2 linked regions of the Geomonas sp. RF6 genome follow. The protein of the gene in region 1 interacts with the protein of each later gene in a pairwise test. Links are inferred from orthologs where the notes say so. Each region holds a gene or a part of one and is shown in the gene's direction. Other genes may lie near its edges. The genes, in order: prmA and rplK.

Region 1 (9,646 bases):
GCACTGGAGGAGAAGGTCCATGTGAACATCATGAAGAACAAGCTGGAGGAGTTGGGGGTGCCGGTCGGCCCCTGGCTTGCGGAGCTGAAGCGTGCGGTACTTGCCGGAGCGGGTGACGATACGGTCGTGAGGGCGGTCTGGAAGGAGCGGGGCGAGGTGCGCGAGCGCCACTTTTTACTGGGGGAACTGAAGGAGAAGACCCTCTCGGTGGTGCGAGGGGAAAAGGTGGCGTACGTGACGGACGTATCGTTCTCGGAGACGAACCGGGAGAGGATTGTGGAGCTGGCACGGGGGGCGGACTACTTCTTTATCGAGGCCACTTTTCTCGACAGCGAGCGGGAGAGGGCGCACAAGCGCTGTCACCTGACAGCCCGCCAAGCAGGGGAGCTTGCCCGGGCGGCGCAGGTGGCGCGCGTCATCCCGTTTCACTTCTCTCCGAGGCACCTCGGGGAGGAAAATCTTTTGCGGCAGGAGGTGGAGGCTGCCTTTCGGGGAGAGTAACACCAGGATGAGGATGCGGAAGGTGGGACTGGAAAGGGAGCAAAAGGAAGAGTAAAGCCACCCGCCCCGCCTCCCCCGACTTGAAGGGACGGGACGGGTGACAAAGGAAGGCTAGTCGACCCTCATCGCCACGAAGAGAGAGGAGCGGCCCCGGCGCAGCAGCGCCCTCAGGTACCCCCCCTTCTTCACGGTGGAAAGAGCCTTGTTGTAGTCGGCAAGCGACCCGATCTTTATGGTGTTTATCTCCTTTATGACGTCGCCGGCTGCGATTCCGGCGCGGTCCGCCACGCCGTCCGGCTGAACCTCGGAGACCACGATTCCCCCCTCCACCAGCCGCATCCGCTCAGCCTGCTCTTTCGTCAGCTCCGATACCTTCAGCCCGAGCTTGTCCTGCGAGACCGCCACATCCTCCGTTCCCTCTCCGTCCTTCAGCTGCTCGATCGGCACCGTGAACTTCTGCTTCTTACCGTCGCGCAGGACGAGGACCGGCACCTTCTTCCCGACCGGCGTACCCGCCACGAGGCGCGGCAGCTCGTTCATCTCGTGCACCGTTTTCCCGTCAAACTCCAGGATGACGTCACCTTCCTTGATCCCCACCTTCTGTGCGGGGCTGCCGTCCACGACCTCCGCGACCAGGGCGCCCTGCTCCTCCGGCAGGTTGAAGGAGGCAGCGAGATCCGCCGTCACCGGCTGCACCGAAACACCGAGCCAGCCACGCGTCACCCTGCCGTTCTCCTTCAGCTGCGAGATGATCTCCTTCGCGAGGTTTACCGGTATGGCGAAGCCGATCCCCTGCCCTCCGGCGAGGATGGCCGTATTTATACCTACGACATCCCCTTTCGTGTCGAAAAGGGGCCCTCCGGAGTTTCCGGGGTTGATGGAGGCGTCGGTCTGGATGAAGTTGTCATACGGACCCGAGCCGATGACTCGCCCCTCCGCGCTGACGATCCCTGCGGTGACGGTCTGGGCAAGTCCGAAGGGGTTGCCTATCGCCATCACCCACTGCCCGACCTCAAGCTTGTCGCTGTCGCCGAGAGTCGCCACCGGCAGGTGCGCCTTTGCCTCTATCTTTATCAGCGCGAGATCGAGCTTCTCGTCCCTCCCCTTCAGCACCCCCTTGAACTCCCGGCGATCGGAAAGCTTCACCGTTATCTCGTCCGCACCGGAGACCACATGGTTGTTGGTGAGGATGTAGCCGTCGTCGCTGATGATGAAGCCGGAGCCGAGGCTCTTTTGCTTGAACGCCTGGCGCGGCTGATCGAAGAAACGCTCGAAGTATTCCTGGAAAGGATCCCCCCCCGGATGCTGCATCTTCTTCGGGCCCACAGTCTTCGAGGTACTGATGTTCACGACGGTCGGCTTCAGCTTCTTTGCCAGCGCGACGAAATCGGGGAGGGGGGCACTCGAGGCGTAGGCGCCCCCGGTGCAGGCAAAGAGCAGGATCTGGGTGAAGACGAGGTGGATAAGGGTGCTAAGTGGCCGTTTCCGCATGGTACCTCCTGGAAAGCTCTCTTTGATAAAAAACGGGCGCCACGGGCGCTCTCGCAAAGCGGCTCTTGGACAATACGATCGTAGCCGTAAAGGCAGGAAGGGGCGGGTGTGCCCCAGCAAACGAGACAGAAAGTAATCATGCGGCCACTCTTTGTCAACACCCTTCTAAAGGGGAGCGCAAGGGGGCGGGGCGCCCCAAAAACAGCAGCGGACGATATCCCTGGCTGTAGTCGCGCCAAAGAATCGTCCGCTGTCTGTTTCATCGCCAGCGCCCGGGGTGCGGGAGCCGGCTATATGTGAGGGAGGGGAGGAACTATTCCTCTTCCTTGAGGATGTACCCTACGCCGCGCACGGTGTGGATGAGCTTCTTGTCTGCGTCGCGGTCGATCTTCTTCCTGAGGTAGTTCACGTACACGTCGATGATGTTCGTAAAGCTGTCGAAGGTGTAGTCCCAGACATGCTCCGCGATCATCGTCCTCGTGAGCACCTGGTGCGGGTTGCGCATGAAGTACTCGAGGAGCCCGTACTCCTTCGCGGTAAGATCGATCTCCTTCTCCTTGCGCCACACCTTGTGGGTGACCGGGTCGAGCCTGAGGTCGGCGAAGCGGATCTCCGCGCCCCTGTCGAGCTCGCTTCTGCGCATCAGCGCTCTCACCCTGGCCAGAAGCTCGGCGAAGGCAAACGGCTTGGTGAGATAGTCGTCAGAACCGGAATCGAGTCCTGCTACGATATCTTCAACAGAGTCCTTGGCAGTAAGCATGAGGATCGGGGTGGTATTCTTCTTCTCCCTCAGCTCCTTCAAAACGCTCAATCCATCCTTCTTAGGCAGCATCCAGTCGAGCACGATCAGCTCGAACGGCTTTTCCAGCGCGAGCTTGAGCCCCTCTTCGCCGTCGGCAGCAGTATGAACCTCGTACTGCTCCTCTTCGAGGCCGCGCTTGATAAAGCTCGCCACCTTTTTTTCATCTTCAACTACCAGGATTCTCATGTCCATTTCCTCTCTCTGTACTTGTGTAATAGGTAAGCTAGTCGTGCCGTATTTCGCCGTGGAGCCTGCTCAGTATCTCGGCTGCAGACTCCTCCACAGACTTGTTCGTCACATCGATTACCAGCCACTCGGGATGCGACCGGAAAAATCTGCGGCAGAAGGAAAGCTCGTCCTCCACCTGTTTGTAATCTGCATAGCTCCCCCGCGGGCTCTGCCGGAGGTTTCTGAGGCGTGCACTGCGTATGTCCACCAGCCGCTGGGGCTCGATGATGAGTCCGACGACCCGGTTCTGTTCGACCTGGGTGAGTTCCTTCGGTGGCTCGATTCCCTGGACCAGCGGTACATTGGCGACCTTGTACCCCTTGTGGGCGAGGTACATCGATAGCGGCGTCTTCGAGGTCCGGGACACCCCTACCAGCACGATGTCGGCCTTGTGCAGGTTGCGCGGCTCCTGGCCGTCGTCCTGCTTCACGGTGAAGTCCACCGCCTCCATCCTGCGGTAGTACTCCGAGTTCATCTGGTACTGCAGCCCCGGCAACTTCTGCGGCGGCATGTGGAGAAACTCCGCCAGCTTGAAAAGGAGGGGGGTGATGAGATCGACAGCCTCGAGCTCGCGCGCCTCCGTCTCGTTCCTGACCAGCTGCGCGAGTTCGGTATTTACAAGGGTGTAAAAGATGATCCCCGGCTCGCGGCTTACCTCGTCGAGCGCCCGGACGATGTCGTCCCGGGTGCGGATCTGTCCCACCCTGTGCAGCTTGACGTCCACATCCTTGAACTGGGTCAGCGCCGCCCGCGCCACCCGCTCAACAGTTTCACCCGTTGCGTCAGAAAGCAGATAGACGTGCTTCATGGCATCTATCACCAAAAAATCCTCTTATATGGGGGAGTTACACCCCCGACCGCGCAACTCATTAGATATATACCATTTTTTTTAGTATTACGCAAAAACTAAATTAATGGGAAAAGCCTCCGGAAACGGACCTTGTCATTAAAATCCTCGTTTTAATTATAATTAGGCCCCTTCTTTTTTCACTTGTCAAGGTTTTGATTGCCTTGGAGCCCGCTATTCTGCTAGGTTACCTGAAAAAAGTTGGCAAGGAGCACCCCAAAAGATGACTACGGACTGGGCGGAGATCGCCTGTGAAGTACCGGCCGCCATGGTGGACAGTTTGGCGGCCTTTCTCGTGGAGCTGACCGGAAACGGCGTGAGCATAGAGAATCTCCATTTGGACACCTTTTCCCTCGACTCCCTCGAGGACTCCCCGGTGAAGCAGGTGAAGGGATACCTGCCGCTGGACCCCGCACTCGAGGAGACGCGCAGCAAGGTGGAGCGGTTCCTCGTTGAGCACGGCCCCTCTTTCGACGGCTTCGTGTACGTCCCCCCCGTGGTATCCACGATCCGCAACGAGGACTGGGCCAACAACTGGAAGGCCTACTTCAAACCGGTGCGCATCGGGGAGAGAATGGTCATCAAGCCGACGTGGGAGGAATACCAGGAGGCCGAGGGGGACCTGATGATCCAGATCGACCCGGGGATGGCCTTCGGCACGGGGGCCCACCCCACCACCCGGATGTGCCTCGAGTCGCTGGAGCGGATCTGGCTTCAGCACGGGAACGGCACCCTCCCGGAGCCGGCCCTCGACGTCGGCACCGGCTCGGGGGTTCTGAGCATCGCCGCGGCGCTCATGGGCGCGCAGAGGATCGTGGCGGTGGACATCGACCCGGAGGCGGTGCGGGTGACGGAGGAGAATCTCGCCATCAACGGCGTCGCGGACAGGGTCGCAGCGTCCACCACCGACCTCGCGGAGTTGAAGGAGGAGTTTGGCGTCGTCCTCGCGAACATCCTCGCAGAAGAGCTGGTGCGCCTCTCCGCCCAGCTCATCGCAGTCGTGCGGCCGGGGGGGTGGCTGATACTCTCGGGGATCCTGACGGAGAAGGCAGCGATGGTAAGCGCCGCGTTCTCCACCCTTACCGCCGTGGAGGCACCGACAGAGGCGGAATGGAGCTGCCTCACCTTCCGCAAGGAAGAAAGAGGGTAGCGATGCGTTCCTTCTTTCTCGGCCCCAACACCATCGAAGGGGAAAGGGCGCATGTCAGCGGAGAGCTCTTCAAGCACATGGTGCGCGTGCTGCGCCTGAAGGAGGGGGCGGAAGTCGCCCTTACCGACGACGCCGGCAGGCGCCATCTCGGCACCATCGAGGCGGTGGAGGCCAAAAGCCTCACCGTGCGCATAACGGAGAGCGATGCCGGGGAGGAGGAATTGGCTCCCCGCATCACCCTCTACCAGGGGCTTCCGAAGGGGGAGAAGCTCGACATGGTGCTGCAGAAGGCGACGGAGCTCGGAGTCGCCGAGGTAGTGGCGTTTGCCGCTGCCCGCTCTGTCGTCAAGCTGAAGGAAGGGCGCGAGGCGGGGCGCCTGGACCGCTGCGAGAAGATCGTGCAGGAGGCGGCCCGGCAGTGCGGAAGGAGATCTGTCCCTGCCGTCCTTCTCGGCGGGAAGTTGGAGGCCGTGTTGCGGGGGTCGGAGCACTCTGTTAAGCTGTTGCTCTGGGAAGGGGAGGAGGTCACCGGGCTTAGGCAGGCACTTTCAGCGACTGCCGCTCCGGAGAGCGTGGCGGTCGTGGTTGGCCCCGAAGGGGGGCTCACCCCCGAGGAAGTAGAGGCAGCGCGCCGCTGCGGCTTCATCCCCGTCTCCCTCGGCAGACGCATCCTGCGCACGGAGACTGCCGGTCTCGCCGTCATCGCCATACTGCAGTTCCAGTGGGGGGATTTAGGGTAACAGTACAACAGGAGCCAGAGCTATGAAATGCCCCAAGTGCGGTTTCAACAGCTTCGAGTTCCACGACACCTGCAGGAAATGCGGCAAGGACCTGGCCGCCTTCAAGGCGAGCTTCAACATCCGCGCCCTGGTCCACCCACCCGCGAAAGAGGAGCAGCAAACGGGAGCAGCACCGGATGATGCGGAAGTCCCCGGCAACCTTCCCTTTGCGGCTCCCCCGCCGACATCGGCTGCAGATCCCCTCCCCGCCATGGCAGCCGGCGCCGCCGACTTTTCCCCCGACGACTTCGCCTTTGACAGCACGCCGCTCGAGCCCCCTCCGGCGGCAACGATGCCCCCCGAGCCTCCTTTGCGGGTAGCGCCTCCGGCAGAGCCTCCCCCGGCGAACGTCGTCATCGCCACCGCCGAACCGGCCCCCTTCGACCTTCCGGCAACAGAAGCAATTTCCCCCGATGCCGTGACGGCGGCAAAGCCGTCTCGGCAAAAAGTAGCGTCTGCCGTTGAGCATCCCGCTCCGAAGCAGGCACCACCGGCAGCACCCCCGCCAGGTGCAACCGCACTGCAAGAAGGGATGAAGGGGGAATTCACCCTCGACGACTTCATCCACTTCTCCGAATTGAACAGCACGGGGAAAAGCGGGGGGAGTACATCTTCCTTCGGGAAGGGTGGCTTCGAGCTTGAGGACCTCTTCCCACCGGACGAGCCGAAGCCGGCGGAGGAAAATCCGTCGCCGCAAGCGCTCCCTCAGCACGAAGAGGAAAAGGGTGAGAAGGTAAAGGGACTCGACTGGCTGGAATAGGTTTGGAGCAACCGGCGAAAAAAAAGGCGGAGCCCCCTTTCGGGAGCCCCGCCTTTTTTTCATCTTGATGAAGATTCTATAGGCTCAGCGTCGAGAGCTCTTCGCCGAATGCCTCCGTCTGCCAGCGCTTCAGCAAAGAGCCAGGCTCGGATCCTTCCTCCGCGAGCGCCTCCAGGAGGGTGTTGTTCGCCACCAGCCCGACCCCGAGCCCAAGCTCGGCCGCCTTTGCCTCGCGCCACGCCTTCAGCTTCTTCACCCGGTCCTCCTGAAGCCTGTCGAGCACCGGCCGCTTCGCCGCAGGGATCTGCGGGAGCTTCTGCTGCGGCACCGCGAGCCCCGCCGCGACCGACTGCAGAATCCCGCGCCCGAGCCTCTCGATGAGCTTGGAGGAGAGGCCGTTCACCGCCACCAGCTCGAAGTTGCTGCGCGGCTGCTTCTCCGCCAGCTCGCGCAGGGCGTCGTTCCCGAGGATCCTGAAAGGAGGGACATCCGCAGCCTTCGCCCGCTCGTCTCTGAAGCGCAAAAGCTCCTCCAGTACCGCGAGCTCGCGCGGCTTCATGCGCGAGGCACCCTTGAAGCGGGTGAAGAGGGGCTCCCCTTCCCGCGAGGCGGAGCGCACCTTCGCCACCAGCTCGGACTCCTCCTCCACCCAGGCGAGACGCCCTTTCACCCTCAGCTCCGACTCCAGCTGCTCGTACAGCTTGATGAGGAGCGAGGTGTCCTTCATGGCGTACTCGATCATCTCCGGCGAGAAGGGGCGCTTGCTCCAGTCCGCCTTCTGGTAGCGCTTGTCCAGCTCGACCCCGAAACGCTTCTTCAGCTGCGCGGCTAGGCCGAACTCGCTCTCCCCCAGGAACTGGCTGGCGATCATGGTGTCGAAAAGGTTCACCACCGTGATGCCGAAATCCCGGTACAGGGAGCGCATGTCGTAGTCAGCACCGTGGAAGATCTTCCTGACGTTCGGGTCGGCGAAGATCGGAGCGAGCACCTTCACGTCGATTGGCGCCAGGGGATCGATGAGCTGGGTTTCCTGCCGGGTGGACACCTGGATCAGGCAGACTTTCTCCGTGTAGTGATGCAAAGAGTCCGCTTCCAGATCAAAGGCGAGGAGCGTTTCCTTGGAAAGCCGCTCGACGAGGAGGTCGAGCGTATGTTGGTCGGTGACCAGGTTTGTCGTCGCGGGGTTGCCCGCATCCTTTTTCTTCAGCAAAAGTTCCCACCGTTCCGCATTTACATGCTGTCGATTGTTTAGAGAGAGAAGAGTTTCTCTTCGTTCCCTGCATTAGTCAGATTAACAGCTTAGAATAATACAGCCTTGCACCGCGCAGTGCAAGAAGGAGTATAGCCCGAACGACCAGAAAACATTGTACATTTTCGCGCGAAGGGGCGCAACACGGGGGAGCGCCCCCCTTCAGACGTGGGTCAGGCGACGATCTGCGCTATCGTCTCGACCGTTTTTGCCATCTCCTCGGCGGTCCCGATGGAGATGCGCACCCCGTGGCGCAGCAGGGGGTCGGTGAAGTGGCGCACCAGGATGCGGCGCTGGTAGAGCGCCTCGTAGAGAGCGGCGCCGTCCCCCCCCGGAGGTGTGGCGAAGACATAGTTGCCGCTGGAAGGGATGACCTGGAAGCCGAGCCGCAGGAGCTCCGCGGTAAACCGTTCGCGGGTTTCCCGGATCCTCGCCACGCAGGAGCGGAAGTATTCCTGGTCCTTCAGCGCCGCTGCTGCCGCCGCCTGAGCGAGGCGGTCCAGGTTGTAGTGGTCCCTGATCTTGTTCAGCGCATCTATGACCTGCGGCCTCGCGATGGCAAGCCCGAGGCGCATCCCCGCGAGGGAGTAGCTCTTGGAGAAGGTGCGGGTCACCACCACGTTCTCGTGGCTCTTCACGAGCTCGAGAGAGTTCTCATCCGCGAAGTCCGCATACGCCTCGTCCACCACCAGCATCCCGTCGATCCGCTCGGCAAGGGAGGCGATGAAGCTCTGGGAATAGGTGAATCCCAGCGGGGCATTTGGATTGGTGAGAAAGAAGAGCTTCCCCTGGTACCGCTCCGGCAGCCCGGCGATCTGGAAGTCGTCGGTGAGCCCGAAGGTGCGGACCCTTGCCCCCTGGATGTTGGTAAGGGTGCCGTAGTAGGAGTAGGACGGGTGGACGTAGGCCACCTCCTCACCCTCACCGGCAAAGGCCCTGATCAGGTTGTTCAGCACCTCGTCGGAGCCGTTCGCCATGATAACCCACGACGGGTCGAAACCGTAGAGGCGCCCTGCCTCCTCCCGCGCGAGCCGGCTTGCGGCGTCCGGGTAGCGGCGCAGCCCCTCCCCCGCCTCGGCAGCGATGGCGGCGAGAACCGAAGGTGCCGGCGGGTACGGGTTCTCGTTCGTGTTGAGCTTGATGTACGATGCGGCATCCGCCGGCTGGAAGCCGGGGACATACCCCGCCATCTCTGCGATATTTTGCCTCAAGGGGATCATGGGTGCTCCTTTCCTCTTCTGCCTTCTATCAGTACTCTTCCAGAATCTCGTACACGGTCGTGCGCCGGGCGGGGGTGAAGCCGGCGCCGCGGATCAGCTCGATCATCTCCTGCTGCGACATGCGGAACTGGCATCCCGCAGCCGCCACCACGTTTTCTTCCAGCATGGTACCGCCGAGGTCGTCCGCGCCGAAGGAGAGCGCCACCTGCGCAAGCTTCGCCCCTTGCGTCACCCAGCTCGCCTGCAGGTGCGGGACGTTTCGCAGCACGAGGCGGGAGAGCGCGAGCACCTTCAGGTACTCCACCCCCGTCGCCCCCTCGCCCCCGAGCTCGGTGTTCCCCGGCTGGTACGTCCAGGGGATGAAGGCGGTGAAGCTCCCCCCGGCGTCCTGCAGGTCGCGGATCCTGAAGAGGTGCTCCACGATGTCCTCAGGCCGCTCGCGGCTGCCAAACATCATCGTCGCCGTGGTGGGTAGCCCGAGCGCCGCCGCCTCGCGCATCACCGCGGCCCACCCCTGCCACCCTATCTTCTTCGGGGATATCTCCTGCCGCACGCTGTCGACGAGGATCTCCGCCCCGCCCCCCGGAACAGAGTCGAGCCCCGCCCCCTTCAGCCGGAG
Region 2 (9,747 bases), 1.3 Mb from region 1 along the record:
GGTGGAAGTTCGATTTTGGTTTTCTATGCGCCACATCAAGCTGACAATCGAATACGACGGCACAAATTACGCCGGCTGGCAGATACAGCCCAACGGCCTCGCCATCCAGGAGGTCATGGAGGGTGCGCTCGCCCGCATGCTGGGGGAGTCGGTGCGTCTCCGTTCCTCCGGGCGCACCGACGCCGGTGTCCACGCCCACGGCATGGTGGCCTGCTTTACCACGGAAAAGGGGCTGCCGCTCCGCGCATTCCGTGAGGGGCTAAACGCGAACCTGCCGCCGGACATCGCGGTGCGCGATGCCTCAGAGGTTCCGCTGTACTTCAATCCGCGCTACCACGCGACAGGGAAGCACTACCGCTACACGATCCAGACGAGACCGCTGCGGGCGCCCCTCTCCCGCCTCTACTCCTGGCGCCTCGGCGCTCCCCTCGATATCGAGGCGATGCGCGAGGGGTGCCGTCGCCTTGTCGGGAAACACGACTTCGCCGCCTTCCGCGGCTCCAACTGCGCCGCAAAGACGACGGTGCGGACCATTCACTCGCTGGAGCTTCGCGAGGAGGGGGAGTTCCTCCACCTGGAGGTGAACGGCAGCGGCTTCCTGAAAAACATGGTGCGCGTCATGACGGGGACGCTCGTGGAGGTGGGGCAGGGGAGGATGACACCCGATGACATCTCCCGGCTTCTGAAGACGGGTGACCGGCGTCAGGCGGGGATGACGGCGCCCCCCCAAGGCCTTTGCCTGATGGAAGTGTTTTATCCGGAGGAACTGATTCCGCTGGAGTGCGCGCCGGGGGCGGGGGAGCCGCCTTTACACTCTTTACTGGAAGGTGACGGGTGAGGTAATGTTAAGAAAAGACGCCTGCCGACTTTTTGTCTTGACATGCTTCTTCAAATCAATTAAATTTTCAACTTTCTGTGTGTCCGACTGACAATTCCGATAGCTGTGAGGTTTCGATGAAAACGCAAGTTGCTAAAAAAGATGATGTTGCCAGGGACTGGTACCTGGTTGATGCGGATAGCAAGGTGCTCGGCCGTGTTGCGACAGAGATTGCCAACGTGCTCCGCGGCAAGAACAAGCCTACCTTTACCCCCAGCGTCGATACCGGCGACTTCGTGATCGTCGTAAATGCCGAGAAGATTGCCCTCACCGGCAAGAAGCTTTCCGACAAGACCTACTACAGCCACTCCGCGTTCCCCGGCGGTCTCAAAGAGATCACCGCAGGGAAACTTTTGGAGAAGAAGCCCGAAGACCTGCTGAAGAAAGCTGTCAAGGGTATGCTCCCGAAGAACAAGCTGGCTCGCCACATGCTGAAGAAACTGAAGATCTACACCGGTGGATCTCATCCGCATGAGGCTCAGCAGCCTAAGACTCTGAATATATAATTCGTCCATCAGGAGATATCAAATGGCAGCAAGCTATTATGCAACGGGGAAAAGGAAGTCATCGATTGCCAGGGTCTGGATCAAGGCCGGCAGTGGCGAAATCACTGTGAACAGCAAGCCGATCGACCAGTACTTCGGCAGGGAAACCTCCAAGATGATCGTGAACCAGCCGCTGGAGATCACGGAGAATCTCGGCAAGTTCGACATCACCGTGACCGTCAGGGGCGGTGGCGACTCCGGCCAGGCCGGCGCTATCAAGCACGGCATCACCAAGGCCCTCATCGAGGCCGATGCCGATCTGCGCGGCACGCTGAAGAAAGCCGGGTTCATCACCCGCGATTCCCGCGTGAAGGAAAGAAAGAAGTACGGCAAGAAGGCAGCTCGCGCCAGCTTCCAGTTCTCCAAGCGCTAATAGCTTTCTGGAAGGGCAATTCAAGGTTAGGCAAAGGAGGAGTCCGCAAGGGCTCCTCCTTTTGCTGTTTGTACTGAAAACTCTCCTGCATCGGCTTGTCCCGATGAAGGGGGCTGGCTCCAGGTACCTGTCCCCCTCCTGTTGTCATGACTGTTGCGGGACGCAGTAGCGAAAGGGTAGAATCTCAGGAGCCGCAGGCACGCATCCACGCTGGAGGGGGCGCCGGCGGCTTCCAATGATCAAGGAGGCGTTCATGCTGAAGGTTGCCATCGTCGGAGCAAGCGGCTACACAGGTGTAGAGCTCTTGCGCATACTCCACAACCACCCCGAGGTCGCCGTTACCTGTGTCACTTCCGAGCAGAGCGCGGGGAAACTCGTGAGCGACATTTTTCCCACCCTGCGCGGGCGGATGGACATAGTTCTGGAGCACCTGGAGCCTGTGCACATCGCGGAGAAGGTCGACATCGTATTCACCGCGCTGCCGCACAAGGCGGCGATGGAGGTCGTGCCGACCTTCCTGAAGATGGGGAAGGTGGTGGTCGATCTCTCCGCCGACTACCGCCTGCACGACGCCGAGGTGTACGGGCGCTGGTACGACCGCCATCTGAATCCCGAGCTTCTGGAAGAGGCGGTGTACGGCATCCCGGAGCTGCGCAGGGAAGAGATCTCCAATGCCTCTCTCGTTGCCAATCCGGGGTGCTATCCGACGAGCATCATCCTCGGTCTGGCCCCCCTCTTGAAGGGGAAGGTCGTCGATCCCTCCTCCATCATCGTCTCTTCGGCCTCCGGCGTCTCCGGCGCGGGGCGCGGCGCCAAGGTCGACAACCTCTACTGCGAGGTGAACGAGGGGTTCAAAGCGTACGCCGTAGGCGGGGTGCATCGACACATCCCCGAGATCGAGCAGGAACTCTCGCTTCTGGCTGGCACCGACGTGGTGATCTCCTTCACGCCGCATCTCGTTCCGATGGACCGCGGCATCCTCTCCACTATCCATGTGAATCCAGCGGGGAAGGTGTCGGCTTCCGAGCTGATCACCCTTTACGAGACCTTCTACGACGGCGAGCCGTTCGTGCGCATCCTTCCGGAGAAGACGTTTCCTGCCACCTCGCACGTGCGCGGCTCCAACTTCTGCGACATCGGCATCGCGGTGGACGAGCGCACCGGCCGCATCATCGTCGTCTCCGCAATCGATAACCTGGTGAAGGGCGCCTCCGGCCAGGCGGTGCAGAACATGAACCTCCTCTGCGGCTTCCCCGAGACGCTGGGGCTCGACATGCTCGGAGTCTTCCCGTAATCCCTTTTTCCGTACCCCCTCCCTCTCGGGGGAGGGGGCGGACGCTCTGCTGGCAGTGCTGCGCCCTTTCGGGTGCTTTACAGGAACCTATGAAAAAAGTGATCTCCGGCAGCAGGCCGGGACAGTTCCTTCCCATGACCGCAGAAGAAGCGCGGAAGCGGGGATGGAACGAGCTGGACGTTGTCTTCGTCACCGGCGATGCCTATGTTGATCATCCCTCCTTCGGTGTTCCCCTTCTGGCACGTCTTCTCGAGTCGAAAGGACTTCGCGTCGGTATCATCGCCCAGCCCGACTGGCGCAGCAAGGAGCCGTTCATGGCTCTGGGGCGCCCGCGCCTTTTCTTCGCGGTCGCGGCGGGTGCCATGGACTCCATGGTCGCCCATTACACCCCCGCAAGAAAGCTGCGCCGCGACGATGCCTACACCCCCGGAAACCAGCACGGCGCCCGCCCCAATCGCGCCACCATCGTGTACACCTCGCGGCTGAAAGAGGCGTATCGCGACGTGCCGGTGGTGATCGGCGGCATCGAGGCGAGCCTCAGGCGACTTGCCCACTACGACTTCTGGGAGGACAAGGTGCGCCGCTCCATCCTCCTGGACGCGAAGGCTGACCTTCTCGTCTTCGGGATGGGAGAGCGGCCGCTCCTGGAGGTGACGGAGCGACTTTTGAAGGGTGAGCCGTTCGCGTCGATCCGGGACGTTCGAGGCACCGCGTTTGCCGCTTCCACGTTGCCGGAATGTGCGGCAGTGCTGCAGCTCCCTTCCTTCGAGGAGGTGGCGGCGGACAGGGCGAAGTATGCGGAGGCCTTTCGGCTCTATGCCGGGGAGCAGAATCCCTTTTGCGCCAAAACGGTGGTACAGCCTCACGCCGCCCGCTACCTGGTGTGTAACCCGCCGTCCTTGCCGCTGGAGCCCGAGGGGCTGGACGCCCTCTATGCGCTCCCCTTTCAGAAGGCGCCCCACCCCTCCTACAGGGAGGCGATCCCGGCATACGAGCAGATCCGTGCCTCCATAACCAGCCATCGCGGCTGCTTCGGTGGCTGCGCCTTTTGCGCTATCGCACAGCACCAGGGAAAGATCATCCAGTCCCGCTCGGAAGAGTCGATACTCTCGGAGCTGGAGCGTCTGACCGGTCACGGCTGGTTCAGGGGTAGCGTCACCGACATCGGCGGCCCGACCGCGAATATGTACGGCCTCTCCTGCGGCAATAGCGCGGCCCTTTCCAGGTGTCGCCGTGACAGCTGCCTCTTTCCCGCGCCGTGCCACAATCTCGTCACCGACGACAGGAGGAGCGCCCGGCTTCTCGCCTCCAGCCGGCAGGTAAAAGGGGTGAAGCATGTTGCGGTTTCCTCCGGGGTACGTTACGATCTCCTGGAGCGCCAGAAGGGGTACCTGCGGGAACTCCTGGGGCATCACGTCGGGGGGCTTCTGAAGGTTGCTCCCGAGCACCTGTGCGACCGCGTGACGGAGACGATGCGAAAGCCGGGGAAGGGGTCGTTCGAGAAGTTCCGGGAGGCGTTCGAGCGGCAGAGTGCAAAGCACGGAAAGAGGCAGCACATCGTTCCGTACTTCATCTCCGGCCACCCTGGGTGCACCCTCTCGGACATGGTCGACCTGGCGCTCATCCTGAAACGGTGGGGAATGAAGGTGGAGCAGGTGCAGGATTTCACCCCGACCCCCGGCACGCTCGCCACGTGCATGTATTACACAGGGATCGATCCCTTCACCGGGGAGCAGGTGCACGTGGCCCGGACCGACCGGGAGAAGGGGCAGCAAAAAGCTCTGCTTTTATACCATCTTCCGGAGCAGAGGAAGGCGTGCCTCGATGCCCTGCGAGCCTGCGGGCGACGCTCGGAGGAGGCGGAGCTGTTCGGGGGGAAGCGGGGCCCGGCGGGACCCGGGAAATAAATTTCACAACCCTGAAAAAATAATGATTGACACCCGGAGCGTTTTGCTTTAAAAGTTGGGCTTCGTTTGCCGCACCAAACACGGAGCGGCGGAGCAGGTGGTCAGGCTGGTGTAGCTCAATTGGCAGAGCAGCTGACTTGTAATCAGCAGGTTGCGGGTTCGAGTCCCATCACCAGCTCCAGAAAAACTTTCCGCGCAACGTCTGGAGGGATTCCCGAGCGGCCAAAGGGAACAGACTGTAAATCTGTCGTCATCGACTTCGGAGGTTCGAATCCTCCTCCCTCCACCATAAAAACTGCAGACGAGATGGGCGCCGCCCTTGGTCAGGAGACCGAAGGTCGCATGCACTGGCAAGGCTGGTAGCACATCAAGTCAAAAAGCTTCAGGCGGGAATAGCTCAGTTGGCTAGAGCGTCAGCCTTCCAAGCTGAGGGTCGCGGGTTCGAGTCCCGTTTCCCGCTCCAAACAACATCGCAAGCCCACATAGCTCAGTAGGCAGAGCACTTCCTTGGTAAGGAAGAGGTCACCGGTTCGAATCCGGTTGTGGGCTCCACTCCCCCAAAGCACTCACAAATTGCTATAGTTTCGGTATATAACGGGAGGATTCCTACAATGGCCAAAGCAAAATTCGAAAGAACCAAACCGCACGTTAACATCGGGACCATCGGTCACGTTGACCATGGCAAGACCACTCTTACCGCCGCCATCACCAAGGTGCTCGCAGGTAAAGGTCAGGCTGAGTTCAAGGCGTTCGACCAGATCGACAACGCACCGGAAGAGCGCGAGCGCGGTATTACTATCGCTACTGCACACGTCGAGTACGAGACCGACAAGCGCCACTATGCACACGTGGACTGCCCGGGTCACGCCGACTACGTGAAGAACATGATCACCGGTGCTGCCCAGATGGACGGCGCTATCCTGGTTGTTTCCGCAGCTGACGGCCCGATGCCGCAGACCCGCGAGCACATCCTCCTTGCGCGTCAGGTCGGCGTCCCCTACATCGTTGTCTTCCTGAACAAGGCAGACATGGTGGACGACGAGGAGCTCCTCGAACTGGTCGAGCTGGAAGTTCGCGAGCTTCTCTCCTCCTACGACTTCCCGGGCGACGACATCCCCATCGTGAAGGGTTCCGCTCTGAAAGGGCTCGAAGGGGACAAGGGCGAGCTCGGCGAGCAGGCGATCCTTGCTCTCATGGACGCAGTCGACTCCTACATCCCGGAGCCGCAGCGTGCTGTTGACCGTCCGTTCCTCATGCCGGTCGAGGACGTTTTCTCCATCTCCGGTCGTGGTACCGTCGCCACCGGCCGCGTCGAGCGCGGTATCGTGAAGGTCGGCGAGGAGATCGAGATCGTCGGCATCAAGACCACCGCCAAGACGACCGTCACCGGCGTCGAGATGTTCAGGAAGCTCCTGGACGAAGGTCGTGCAGGGGACAACATCGGCGCGCTGCTGCGCGGCGTGAAGCGTGAGGACATCGAGCGCGGCCAGGTTCTGGCCAAGCCGGGCTCCATCACCCCCCACACGAAGTTCAAGGCAGAAGCCTATATCCTCTCCAAGGAAGAGGGCGGCCGCCACACCCCGTTCTTCAACGGCTACCGTCCGCAGTTCTACTTCAGGACCACCGACGTGACCGGCGTTGTGGACCTCGAGCCGGGGACCGAGATGGTGATGCCGGGCGACAACGTCGCCATCACCGTGAACCTCATCACCCCGATCGCCATGGACGAAGGGCTTCGCTTCGCAATCCGCGAAGGCGGCCGCACCGTCGGCGCAGGGGTGGTAAGCTCCATCATAGCCTAGGCAGGACAGTTTTTCGCTTCACCTCCACACGGGGGTGAAGCGAAAAAGTACAAGCTTTAAGAGGATACAGTCATGAGAGACATCATCACCCTGTCCTGCACCGAGTGCAAACAGCGCAACTATACCACCACGAAAAACAAGAAGACGACCCCCCAGAAGCTGGAGTTCTCCAAGTACTGCCGCTTCTGCCGCAAGCATACTCCTCACAAGGAAACGAAATAACATAGTGTGGGCTTGGTCTCGCTGCCAAGCCCCTGTTGCAGGCCAGTAGCTCTAACGGCTAGAGCACCGGTCTCCAAAACCGGGTGTTGGGGGTTCGAATCCCTCCTGGCCTGCCATTTTTATTTCACAGTAGCGATACGGGGTGTGACTAGTGCTGGCGAAAAGTAAGAATTTCTTCCAGGAAGTACAGGCTGAACTTGCCAAGGTGACCTGGCCTACCCGCAAGGAAACCATTTCCACAGCTCAGGTAGTCGTTGTCATCATCGTTCTCATCTCTTTGTATCTTGGCGCCTGCGACGCTCTCCTTGCCAAGCTCATCAGGGTTATACTCCGCTAGAGGACGTAAATACATGGCACACAAATGGTACGGCGTTCACACCTACTCCGGCTTCGAGAACAAGGTGCGCCTCTCCTTATTGGAGCGCATCAAAAATCTCGAGATGGAGCATCTCTTCGGAGAGATCCTGATCCCGTGTGAGACCGTAGTCGAACTGAAAAAAGGGGAGAAGCGGACTTCCACCAGGAAGTTCTTCCCCGGTTACATACTGGTCAACATGGAGCTCAACGACGACAGCTGGCACGTGGTCAAGGAGACTTCCAAGGTGACCGGATTCGTCGGCGGCAACAATCCCTTCCCGATTCCTGACGAAGAGGTGGCAAAGATCACCAGGCGCATGGAAGAGGGGGCCGAGAAGCCCCGCCCGAAGGTCCTTTTCGAGGTCGGAGAGACGGTACGGGTCATCGACGGCCCCTTCCTGAACTTCTCCGGCGTTGTGGAGGACGTGAAGCCCGACAAGGGGAAACTGAGGGTCATGGTCAGCATCTTTGGCAGGGCGACACCTGTTGAGCTCGAGTTCATGCAGGTGGAGAAGCAGTAGGGAACCGCGCAAAGTATCCGGAAGTCACGGAAAGAATAAAGGAGTTTAGCAATGGCCAAGAAGATTACAGGTTATATAAAGCTGCAGGTTCCCGCCGGAAAGGCCAACCCCTCGCCGCCGATCGGCCCGGCGCTCGGTCAGCACGGCGTCAACATCATGGAATTCTGCAAGGCGTTCAACGCCAAGACGCAGGGGGACGAGGGGACCATCACTCCGGTGGTGATCACGGTCTACGCCGACCGCTCCTTTACCTTCATCACCAAGACTCCGCCGGCTCCGATCCTGATCAAGAAGGCTCTCGGCCTCGCCAGCGGCTCCGCTACCCCCAACAAGAACAAGGTGGGTAAGCTGACCAAGGACCAGGTTCGCGAGATCGCCGCCAAGAAGATGCCCGACCTCAATGCCGCAAGTCTGGAAGCGGCAATGAAGACGATCGAGGGCACCGCGCGCAGCATGGGCGTTGAAATAGTTTAAAGATAAAGAGAGGGTAAACGGAAATGGCTACTACTAAAAAGCTTAAAGAGGCTCTGGCCAAGGTGGACAGGACCAAGAGCTATCCCCTCACGGACGGGCTTGAGCTGGTGAAAAGCGCTTCCTTCGCGAAGTTCGACGAGACCGTCGACCTCGTGGTGAAGCTCGGCGTCGACCCCCGCCACGCAGACCAGATGGTGCGCGGCGCAGTCGTGCTGCCCCACGGCCTCGGGAAGGAAGTCCGCGTCCTCGTCTTCGCGAAAGGGGAGAAAGAGCGCGAGGCCCGCGAGGCCGGTGCAGACTACGTCGGTGCTGACGATCTCGTGCAGAAGATCCAGGGCGGCTGGTTCGAGTTCGATACCGCCATCGCCACCCCGGACATGATGGGCGTCGTCGGCAAGATCGGCAAGCTCCTCGGTCCCCGCGGTCTGATGCCGAACCCGAAGGTCGGCACCGTCACCTTCGACCTCGCCCGCGCCATCAAGGAGTCGAAGTCCGGCAAGGTGGAATTCCGCGTCGAGAAGGCCGGCATCATCCACGCTCCGGTAGGGAAGGTATCGTTCCCGGCCGAGACCCTCAAAGCAAACGTTCTGGCACTGGTGGAGGCTCTTCAGAAGGCGAAGCCTGCCGCCGCCAAGGGCACCTACATGAAGAAGATCTCCGTGTCTTCCACCATGGGCCCCGGCGTACCGATCGATCTCGCCGAAGTAACCGCCAGCCTCAAATAGATACGCTTCAAAAGCCAAAGTCAAAGACAGTAGGCGCACCCTCCCCCGGGGGGGGTGCTTAATAGCCGGATCGGGCGACCTACCGAGACTTGCAGACGTTGCCGGAAAATTCCCGCAACTTCCTGACTTTGGCCGGGCCCCGCCCCATACACCAAAAGAAAGGAGGAAAGCGCTTGAATAAGGAAAACAAACAGCAACTTGTTGCCGAGATGCACGACAAGCTCCTGAGGGCGCAGGCTGCGTTTCTCGCGGATTTCCGCGGCATGAACGTGGGCCAGGCTACCGAGCTCAGGAACGAGCTGCGCAAGGCAGGCGTCGAGTTCAAGGTTGTGAAGAACACCCTGCTCGACATCGCGTCCAAGGGCACCGACAAAGAGGCCTTGAGCCCCTACTACGCCGGTCCCACCGCGATCGCTCTGAGCTACGACGATCCGGTCGCAGCAGCGAAAGTGCTGTCGAAGTTTGCCAAGGATGCCACCAACCCCTTCACGCTGAAGGCTGGTGTGCTGACCGGCAAGGCTATCGGCGTGGCCGACATCCAGGCTTTGGCAGACATGCCGAGCCGCGAAGTGCTGCTGGGCCGCCTGCTGGGCACGCTCCAGGCACCGACCAGCAACTTCGTACGCGTCCTTGCTGCCGTTCCGGGCGGC

Evidence for each region.
Region 2: the proteins of prmA (region 1) and rplK interact in binary tests that used the Escherichia coli proteins (3 or more experiments, as listed by UniProt). The link is inferred for Geomonas sp. RF6 from one-to-one orthologs.

Annotation. Positions count from the first base shown.
Region 1 is NZ_CP087999.1:1,537,412-1,547,057, forward strand. The notes cover bases 3,287-6,055. They hold prmA (50S ribosomal protein L11 methyltransferase), read left to right. Parts: upstream 3,287-4,092; coding sequence 4,093-5,019; downstream 5,020-6,055. Other genes in these bases: LPW11_RS06635 (pyruvate, water dikinase regulatory protein), read right to left, coding at 3,287-3,830; LPW11_RS06645 (16S rRNA (uracil(1498)-N(3))-methyltransferase), read left to right, coding at 5,022-5,759; LPW11_RS06650 (hypothetical protein), read left to right, coding at 5,782-6,055. Also shown: LPW11_RS06620 (ribonuclease Z), read left to right, coding at 1-501; LPW11_RS06625 (DegQ family serine endoprotease), read right to left, coding at 613-1,992; LPW11_RS06630 (response regulator transcription factor), read right to left, coding at 2,306-2,980; more of LPW11_RS06635, read right to left, coding at 3,018-3,286; more of LPW11_RS06650, read left to right, coding at 6,056-6,558; LPW11_RS06655 (ribonuclease D), read right to left, coding at 6,635-7,768; hisC (histidinol-phosphate transaminase), read right to left, coding at 7,981-9,027; mqnC (cyclic dehypoxanthinyl futalosine synthase), read right to left, coding at 9,056-9,646. UniProt on the Escherichia coli protein: Methylates ribosomal protein L11.
Region 2 is NZ_CP087999.1:2,883,282-2,893,028, forward strand. What follows is about bases 6,791-9,660. They hold rplK (50S ribosomal protein L11), read left to right. Parts: upstream 6,791-7,949; coding sequence 7,950-8,372; downstream 8,373-9,660. Other genes in these bases: tuf (elongation factor Tu), read left to right, coding at 6,791-6,798; rpmG (50S ribosomal protein L33), read left to right, coding at 6,871-7,020; secE (preprotein translocase subunit SecE), read left to right, coding at 7,172-7,357; nusG (transcription termination/antitermination protein NusG), read left to right, coding at 7,371-7,898; rplA (50S ribosomal protein L1), read left to right, coding at 8,396-9,097. In the rest of the region: rplM (50S ribosomal protein L13), read left to right, coding at 955-1,383; rpsI (30S ribosomal protein S9), read left to right, coding at 1,406-1,795; argC (N-acetyl-gamma-glutamyl-phosphate reductase), read left to right, coding at 2,049-3,089; LPW11_RS12430 (YgiQ family radical SAM protein), read left to right, coding at 3,179-4,996; more of tuf, read left to right, coding at 5,608-6,790; more of rplJ, read left to right, coding at 9,661-9,747. UniProt on the Escherichia coli protein: Forms part of the ribosomal stalk which helps the ribosome interact with GTP-bound translation factors.